Regions from separate parts of the Halocynthiibacter sp. C4 genome, predicted to be linked through region 2. Evidence: riboswitches for the same ligand, from Rfam matches in the RefSeq annotation. Region 2 holds a riboswitch; the other holds the start of a gene.
What was found. A riboswitch is a leader RNA that binds a small molecule or an ion and turns the genes downstream of it on or off. The one in region 2 is predicted to bind thiamine pyrophosphate.
Positions count from the first base shown of each region.

Region 1: another riboswitch for thiamine pyrophosphate. It lies ahead of thiB (thiamine ABC transporter substrate binding subunit); the one in region 2 lies ahead of thiD (bifunctional hydroxymethylpyrimidine kinase/phosphomethylpyrimidine kinase).

Region 1 covers NZ_JAPEIE010000002.1:1,204,897-1,209,310, forward strand. The annotation lists gene OU789_RS13155 (thiamine/thiamine pyrophosphate ABC transporter permease ThiP) at 1-962, opposite strand, end outside; gene thiB (thiamine ABC transporter substrate binding subunit) at 938-1,924, opposite strand; TPP riboswitch at 1,960-2,058, opposite strand; gene aroC (chorismate synthase) at 2,149-3,249, shown strand; gene OU789_RS13170 (thioredoxin family protein) at 3,253-3,660, opposite strand; gene OU789_RS13175 (cytochrome c biogenesis CcdA family protein) at 3,670-4,383, opposite strand.
Region 2 covers NZ_JAPEIE010000002.1:921,895-926,308, forward strand. The annotation lists gene OU789_RS11700 (acyl-CoA dehydrogenase) at 1-678, shown strand, start outside; gene OU789_RS11705 (hypothetical protein) at 801-1,937, opposite strand; TPP riboswitch at 2,209-2,308, shown strand; gene thiD (bifunctional hydroxymethylpyrimidine kinase/phosphomethylpyrimidine kinase) at 2,366-3,181, shown strand; gene OU789_RS11715 (FAD-dependent oxidoreductase) at 3,178-4,176, shown strand; gene thiS (sulfur carrier protein ThiS) at 4,160-4,357, shown strand; gene OU789_RS11725 (thiazole synthase) at 4,360-4,414, shown strand, end outside.

The sequences.
Region 1 (4,414 bases), 280 kb from region 2:
CTTGCCGGCATCGAGAGAAACCCTGCCGCCCCCTGCATCACCACCATTACCAGCGGCAAACCAAGAAGCAGCACCACGAATCCAAGCCACGCTGCGTCAGCAAGCCGCCCATGCGCACGATCATAACGCTGAACCACACGATCAAGCCCCTGCCCTGCATCGTGTTGACGCGAGAACTTCCACGCCGCGATCGCCGCTGCGCCCGAAAGCACTAGCTGAACAATCGCAAGAAGCGCAGCTTTGCTTAGGTCAAAATCAAATCGAAATGCCTGATAGATTGCCAGCTCCACCGTGGTCGCTTTTGGTCCCCCGCCAAGAGCAAGGGCAACCGCAAAACTTGTGGTGCAGATCAGAAAAATCAGCGCAAAAGTTCCGGGCAACACACGCCAAAGCATGGGCCGCTCGAGTAGGCGACCCACATCCCGAGGGCCGCCGCCAAGAGATGCCACCAGCCGAAAATGCTCTGCCGGAATTGCGGCCCATCCCTGCAGGAGGAATCGCACTGCCAGTGGTAAGTTGAAAAATACATGCGCCAAAACCACGCCATGCAGCCCGTAAATTTGAACCGGTGGTAATCCGAACCATCCAAGAAAAGTGCTTAAGACGCCAGTGCGCCCGAATACAGCAAGCAACCCAAGGATCGCCACGATCACAGGCAAGATGAACGGCGCGCCGAGCAACGCGATCATTGTGTGCCGCCCACGAAACTCTCGCCGCGCAAGCGCACGTGCAACCGGAATCGCGAGAACAACACTCAGGAGTGCAGACAGAAAGGCCTGCGTAACGGTAAACCGAACAGCAACCCAATCAGAACGCGAAAACTGCGCAGCGCTTTCCGCACGAAGGAATACCGCCAAGACAGTCCCCAAGCAGAGCAACACCAGCAAAGCGCTGACAATTGCACCCGCCCAAGGAACCAGCCCGCGCGGAACTCCGTTTATTGCGACAGCGCGTTGAGCCACTCGTCCAGCGCCGCGTCACGAACCGCCATTGCATCCCCCGCAGGAAACAAAAGTGCAGAGCTTGGATTTGCCAATGCTTCAAACCCCGAAGGAAGCCCCGCTTCGGGTGTTACTGCAGGATACATCCAATTGGTTGTCGGAATAATGGATTGGAACGTGTCACTCACCATAAAGCTCAAGAACTCGTCGGCCAGATCACTTTCTTCGGTATGAGCAACCTTCGCCGCAACTTCGACCTGAAGGTAATTACCCTCGTCAAAAGCAAGTGCCGCTTTGGTGGCGTCCTCCTCGGCAATCAGGTGATAGGCTGGGCTTGTGGTATAAGACAGGACCATATCGGCCTCGCCCTCTAGGAACATTCCGTAAGCCTCGGACCAACCTTTGGTAACGGTCACAATATTATCGGCAAGGCCTTCCCAAATTACAGGAGCCTCATCGCCGTAAGCCGCCTTAACCCACATCAGAAGACCAAGACCGGGCGTTGAGCTGCGCGGATCTTGGATAACGATCTGAAGATCGTTATCAGCCAACTCTTTGAAGTTTTGCGGAACGTCTGGTGTTTTCGTGGTGTCATGCACGAATGCGAAATAGCCCCAGTCATAGGGCAAGAACATCGGATCGCTCCATTCAACCGGTAGATCAAACACAACATCATCCATGCCGTGATTGGCAAACAATCCGGTTTCGGTCGCCGCCGCGGTGAGGTTCGTGTCGAGGCCAAGGACAACATCCGCCTCTGTGCGGGCGCCTTCAAGCCGTACACGCGCCAACATTGCCGCCCCATCACCGACGCCAACCAGCTTGAGATCACATTCGCACTGCGCTTCAAACGCTTTCTCAACCGCGGGGCCAGGGCCCCATTCGGATACAAAGCTGTCGTATGTGTAAACGATCAACTCCGGTGTCTCGGCCGATGCCATTGAGGCCATCGCCAGACCCGCTGCAATCATGGGAAATTTCATTTCACGCTCCATCATCTGATGGGCGGATGAAGGGTGGAAACGTCCAATACCTTCCCTCCGCCGATCTTAATCGGTTCAGGTTCAACGGGTCCGCATCTGCATCTCAGCCGTTTCCGGCCCCCCGAGGTTCTTCCACTCCTATGCCCTTGATCCCGTTCAGGCAAGCGATATCCCCTTGAGCCAAGGCCTTGAGGCAGGTACAGAACCTTGAAAAGGAGCCGCATATGTCGATGAACAGCTTTGGACACCTCTTTCGCGTGACAACTTGGGGCGAAAGCCACGGGCCCGCGCTTGGCGCAACAGTTGATGGTTGCCCGCCGAATATCGAAGTCTCCGAAGAAATGCTGCAGCAATGGCTCGACCTTCGCAAACCTGGCCAGAACAAATACACCACCCAGCGGCGAGAACCGGATACGGTGCGCATTTTGTCAGGCACGTTCGAGGGTAAAACGACCGGAACGCCGATTCAGCTCATGATCGAAAACACCGATCAACGAAGCAAAGACTATGGCGACATTGTCGAAAAATTCCGCCCCGGCCATGCCGACATCACCTATTTCCAGAAGTACGGCATTCGCGATCACCGTGGCGGCGGGCGCAGTTCTGCGCGGGAAACCGCAGCGCGGGTTGCGGCGGGCGGCATTGCACGCGCGGCGTTGAAAGCGCTGGTGCCAAACCTCGAGATCAAAGGCTACATGGTCCAGATGGGGCCTCACGCCATTGACCGCAGTAAATTTGATTGGTCCCAGATCGACCAAAACCCATTCTGGACCCCTGATGCAGACACCGCTGCAAGCTGGGCGGACTATCTGGACGGGCTTCGGAAGGCAGGTAGCTCGGTTGGTGCGATTGTCGAAGTTGTAGCCAGAAACGCGCCCGCAGGCCTCGGCGCGCCGGTTTACGCTAAGTTAGACACGGATTTGGCAGCAGCGATGATGAGCATCAATGCCGTAAAAGGCGTGGAAATCGGCGAGGGTATGAATGCGGCGGCCCTTACTGGCGAAGAGAACGCCGATGAAATTCGTATGGGCGAAAACGGACCGGAATTCACCTCAAACCACGCAGGCGGGATATTAGGCGGCATTTCCACGGGCCAAGACCTCGTGGTGCGTTTTGCGGTTAAACCGACGTCCTCGATCCTGACCACGCGCAAGACTGTGACCAAAACAGGTGATGATACCGAGATCATCACCAAAGGCCGCCATGACCCTTGTGTTGGTATCCGCGCGGTGCCTGTGGGCGAGGCGATGATGGCCTGCACCCTTTTGGATCACATCCTGCTGCACCGCGGTCAAATCGGCTCTAACCAAGGGCAAATCGGCTAGAATTCAACTAGAAGCAAGAGCTGCATCAAGCAGAGCCTTAATCTCTTTCTTACTAGTTCCGAGCGTCACCCGACCAATTTCTGTATCTCCCCGCAGGGCAACCAGTACCGAGCGGCGCGGGATTTTGAGACGTTTTGACAATGCGTCTTTGGAATATTGATCCCAGTTCACATAGACGAATGTAATCGCGTCGTCATAAGCTGGATTCTCATCCCGAAGCGCTTCAACTGCGCGTTTTTGTGCGGCGCAGGTTGTGCACCAATCTGTGCCGAAATCGACAAATACAGTTTTCCCCTCGGCCAAGGCTTCGTCGACCAAGCCCGGCTTGTACTCGACTGTTTCACCTGAAATCGCCGCAAACGGCAACGAGACTGCAAGGATTGCACCTGCGATAAAATCTCTTCGTTTCATGAATTCCTCCTAAATAGAGACTGATAAGTCGGTGAACCAAGCGGGCAGATTCTGTACAGCCCAACGCTCGGCAACGATGTGAAGCTCAAGCAAGAGCGCAAGGCCCACGAGAATAAACATAACGCCCATAATGGTGCGGGATTTGCTGGCAAGTTTGCGCATAAATTCACGCCGTTTCAGCAAAGTCGCGCGCGCACCATAAGCCAGAAGCAGAACAATTGTGGCCACGCCAAACGCGAAAAACACCATGATTAGGGTCGCTTTCGCGAGGTTCTGTCCTTGAGCGGCCAACGCAATTGCGCCGCCAAGCGTCGGACCGACGCAGGGGCTCCAGACCGCACCAAGGAGAGCGCCGCCAAGGAACTGGCCGCGCAAGGTTGAACGGTCAATCACGTCCATCCCGTGATCCGCACGGTCCGAAAACCCGGCGGTGGCGAGAGTGAACTTACTGCTAAGCGCGGGGCTAAGAAGTACGACGCCAAAACCAACCATGATGAGCGCGCCAATACGGGCGACATCTTCGGCGAGAATGCCAAACGCAAGCCCCACGCTCGACACAAGAACACCAACAACCACGAAACTGGCCCCAAGCCCCGCAGCAAGCGCCAAAGGCCCCTTAGGGCTGGCCTGAAGCGCCGAGGCAAGCACGATCGGCAAGACAGGCAGCACGCAGGGGTTAATCAGCGTGAGCGTTCCGGCGAGATAGGCAAATACAAACTCCATGTATTTGCGCTAGCAGCTTTTGAAAAACCTG
Region 2 (4,414 bases):
ATCACCAACTCACCGATTGCCGATGTGTTCATCATCTGGGCCAAGTCCGACGCGCATGACGGAAAGATTAAGGGCTTCATCCTTGAGAAAGGCATGAAGGGTTTAAGCGCGCCAAAGATCGAAGGGAAATTCTCGCTCCGTGCATCTGTCACGGGAATGATCCATATGGACGAGGTGTTTGTACCCGAAGACAACCTCTTGCCCTATGCCGAAGGGCTTGCAGGGCCGTTTGGCTGTCTTAATCGTGCACGCTATGGCATTGCGTGGGGAGCGATGGGCGCGGCGGAATTCTGTTGGCATGCGGCGCGCGACTACACGCTCGAGCGCAAACAATTCGGCAAACCTCTCGCCGCCACACAACTTGTTCAGAAAAAGCTCGCCGATATGCAAACAGAGATTTCCCTTGGCCTCCAAGGTTGTTTGCGGATGGGGCGTTTGATGGACAGCGGTAAGGTCTCGTCTGATCTGATTAGCTTGATGAAGCGCAACAACTGCGGCAAGGCGCTCGACATTGCCCGAACCGCCCGCGATATGCACGGCGGTAATGGAGTGAGCGACGAATACGGCGTAATCCGGCACGTGATGAACCTTGAAGCGGTCAATACCTATGAAGGAACCCACGATATCCACGCCCTCATCCTCGGGCGCGGACAAACCGGGCTACAGGCTTTCCAATAATCGAGCCGCGGGCACAAAAAAGCCGGCGATACCGCCGGCCAAATTATCTCATGCAATTTGTCGTCTGTTAAAACATTCCTGAAAGAGCCCGGCCCCAAACGGGCCAGACTCTCCGGGAGGAACTAGAACCGAAGGCGCGTGCCGCCAAAGACTGCGACGCCATCGTAGTAATCTGTCGTTTCGCGATCGTATGTGAACTTTCGGGCAATGAACCAAAGCTGCTGATAACCAAGGTTTTGCACAACAGCAGCGCCGACCGAGCCGGAATTGTCGCCATCCTCTGAAATGCTATTGCCTGCATAATAATCAAGCGAGAAGGCCGTAGAGCCAATATCAAAGAAATCGGTTTCCCAACCAACCTTCGTGTATCCGTAGGTCCCTGTGAGGCCGTCCTCTGAGTTTGTACCCGCCGCAAGCGTAAGACTCAGGCCAGAGTCCAGATGAAGGCCGGAAATCGATCCTGAAAACACGTCGCGCTTGGTGTCTAGGTTGTGGCCATACCCGATTCCGCCATTGATCAGGTATCCATTGCGTTCTTGCGCATAGTAGCCCGCGATATCAATCAGGCCCTGTTTTTGACGGTCTGGATCATCGGAAAGGAGGTCTTGACCATAAGAAACGCCACCACGGAAGCCGTTGTATTCTGGTGTATCGTAACGCAACCTTACCCGCCGGCCGAGACCGTTGAAGTGATCAGTCGCTTCACCCACACTTTCGTCAGAGAGGATGCCATCTTTTTGGCGGAACAAACTCGCACCTGCGGAGTCAGCCGTCGCCGCACCGGCAATTGTGCCTGTTCCTGATACGTCTTGGCCAGCAATCCCATCCGAAGCCATCGAGCCTTGGCCAAGCCAAACGCGACCGTATTCATCATTGGAGAACCGTATTTCAATTTTCCGAATGTTCGCCTTGGTGATTTCGGTGCTGCCGCCATCTGGGTTGATTTGGCTCACGTTGGACGTGGACTTCGGATTGTACTGAAACTCCATGTTGCCCATTGTCGTCCATCCGGTGCTGCCGGCTTGGCCATTATAGAACACGCCGATCCGCGTGCTGGAGTTGTCATTATCTACGAGGCCATAGTTCGTGTTTACTTCGCCGTCGTCGAACGAGAGGATACCAACGTTAAGCTGTCCATATGCTTTCCAAGGGCTTTCAGTTTCCACCTCTTGCGCGACAACAGCGCCTGCACTGAGCGACAGCGAAAGGCCCGCTACGATATTGAAAATGAAGTCTTTGCGCTCTTTGGCAACGGGCATAAATAATTCTTTCGCTCTTATTTGGCATCTTCGAAACTAAAGCACTATTCACTCTTCGAATCTGTAAAAAGGCAGAACTAATAGCCCCATGTTATCCGTTTTTCGACGAATCGGATAGGCGTAGCTTTCAGTTCACATTAAAGTGAGAAAACACACAACTGATTAATAAATAACTCAAAAAACGCGCCTCACAGACGCCTCTAACCCTCTGTGACACAGTTGCAATAGCCAACAACCCTCTTGCAATTGCGAAAAATACCTTCTAGCCCATCGCTATCCGTCGGGGTGCCCATTGGGCTGAGAGGTGCTTGCACTGACCCGTCGAACCTGATCCGGACAATACCGGCGTAGGGAACGGGTAAGCACCGCGCAACATGCGCAATCTGTGCCGTTTTTCTTGCCGTAAGTCCCCGAAACGAGTGACTTTGATGCAAGACAAAACAACGCCCCCTATTGCTCTGACTATTGCAGGATCGGATTCCGGCGGCGGCGCGGGAATTCAAGCAGACCTCAAGGCTTTTTCGGCAAACGAGGTTTACGGAACGAGCGTCATTACCGCCGTCACTGCGCAGAACACTTGCGCCGTTACTGCGGTTCACGAGATTCCCGCAGATGTCGTTGCTGCACAAATTCGCGCGGTTCTGGATGACATGGACGTGGGCGCGATCAAGCTCGGAATGCTGTTCTCGCCCGAGATCATTCATGCCGTGGCCGATGCTCTTCGCGGCTTTGACGGGCCGCTTGTGGTTGATCCGGTGATGATCGCGAAATCCGGCGACAGGTTGTTGCAATCCGAAGCGCTGGCCGCGCTCAAGGAGCTACTCCTTCCGCGCGCGGATGTTCTTACGCCGAACCTACCTGAAGCGGCGGTGTTGCTCGGAACCGAAGAGGCCAACTGCCCCCAAGAGACTCTCGCACAGGCCGAAGCACTAACCAAACTGGGGCCAAAATCCGTTTTGCTGAAAGGTGGGCATGGCAAAGGTGAAATCTGTGAAGACATTCTACTTTCACCAACTGGCAACCAAACATTAGCCGCCGCACGCGTTCATACTCAAAACACCCACGGCACGGGGTGTACCTATGCCGCGACGATTGCGGCGAACCTCGCCAAGGGCCTCCCGCTCAACGATGCCGTGAAACAAGCGCATGGCTATCTTCAGAAAGCCATCCTTGCCGGCGCGGACTTGTCGATCGGCAAAGGTCACGGACCGGTTCATCACTTCGCTCAGGTTTGGGCGCAATGACGGAAGTTACAGTAATAGGCGCCGGAGTTGTTGGGCTCTGCGTTGCGCGGCAGCTTGTTGATCGAGGCGCAACTGTGCGCGTAATAGACAGCGGCGGTGAGGCAGGAGAGCAAAGCTGCTCTTGGTGGGCTGGCGGCATGCTGGCGCCATTTTGCGAGGGCGAAAGCGCTGAAGAGCCCGTTGTGCGGCACGGCGAGGAGGCCTTGGGGTGGTGGCAGGAGAAAACCAACGCCGTTGAAACTGGTGGCTCGCTCGTTGTCTCCGCGCAGCGTGATCGGGCAGATATGAAGCAATTCGCGCGCCGAACGAAAAACCACCGCACCTTGAACCGCGCTGAGATCGAAGCGATGGAACCGGAACTTCCCGACGGCATCCAGCAAGCGCTCTACTTTGAAACCGAAGCCAATCTTGCCCCGCGTGAGGCATTGTCAGCTTTGAAAACGGGCCTCGAGCGCGACGGCGTTAGCTTTGAAACGGGTTGGGCCGATCCAGAAGCTCTGGCGCGCGACGGGATGACCATTGATTGCCGTGGCCTCGCGGCCGCTAATGCCTTTCCGGATTTGCGCGGTGTCAAAGGCGAGATGCTGATCGTCCACGCGCCAGATGTGACCCTCAAACGCACCATCCGGTTATTGCACCCGCGCATCCCGATTTACGTCGTCCCGCGCGAAGGGAGTGAATACATGATCGGCGCCACGATGATCGAAAGCAAAGACAGCAACCGCGCCTCCGTGCGTTCGGTTCTGGAGCTGCTCAGCGCGGCCTATGCGCTCAATCCAGCGTTTGGCGAAGCGGAGATCGTTGAGATTGGTGTCGCCAGCCGCCCTGCCTTTCCCAACAACCTGCCGCGCATTACGCGAAACGGCAATCTTATCCGCGTGAACGGTCTTTATCGCCACGGATTCCTACTCTCGCCAGCGCTTGGCGGTATGGTGGCCGACCTCGTTTTCAACAAGAACACCCGACCGGAGTTTCTCTATGACTATTCTGATTAACGGCGAAGCCACGCCCTTTGATGGCGCAACGCTCGCTGATGCGCTCAATGCAAACGGATATGCCGACACGGTTGTTGCGACTGCGGTGAATGGAACGTTTGTCCCGGCGGAGGCGCGTTCTGACTTTGCGATCAAAGCAGGGGACCAAATCGAAGTTCTTGCGCCGATGCAGGGGGGCTAAGGATGCTATCGGTTTACGGAACAGAGCTTTCTTCGCGCCTTATGCTTGGCACGGCGC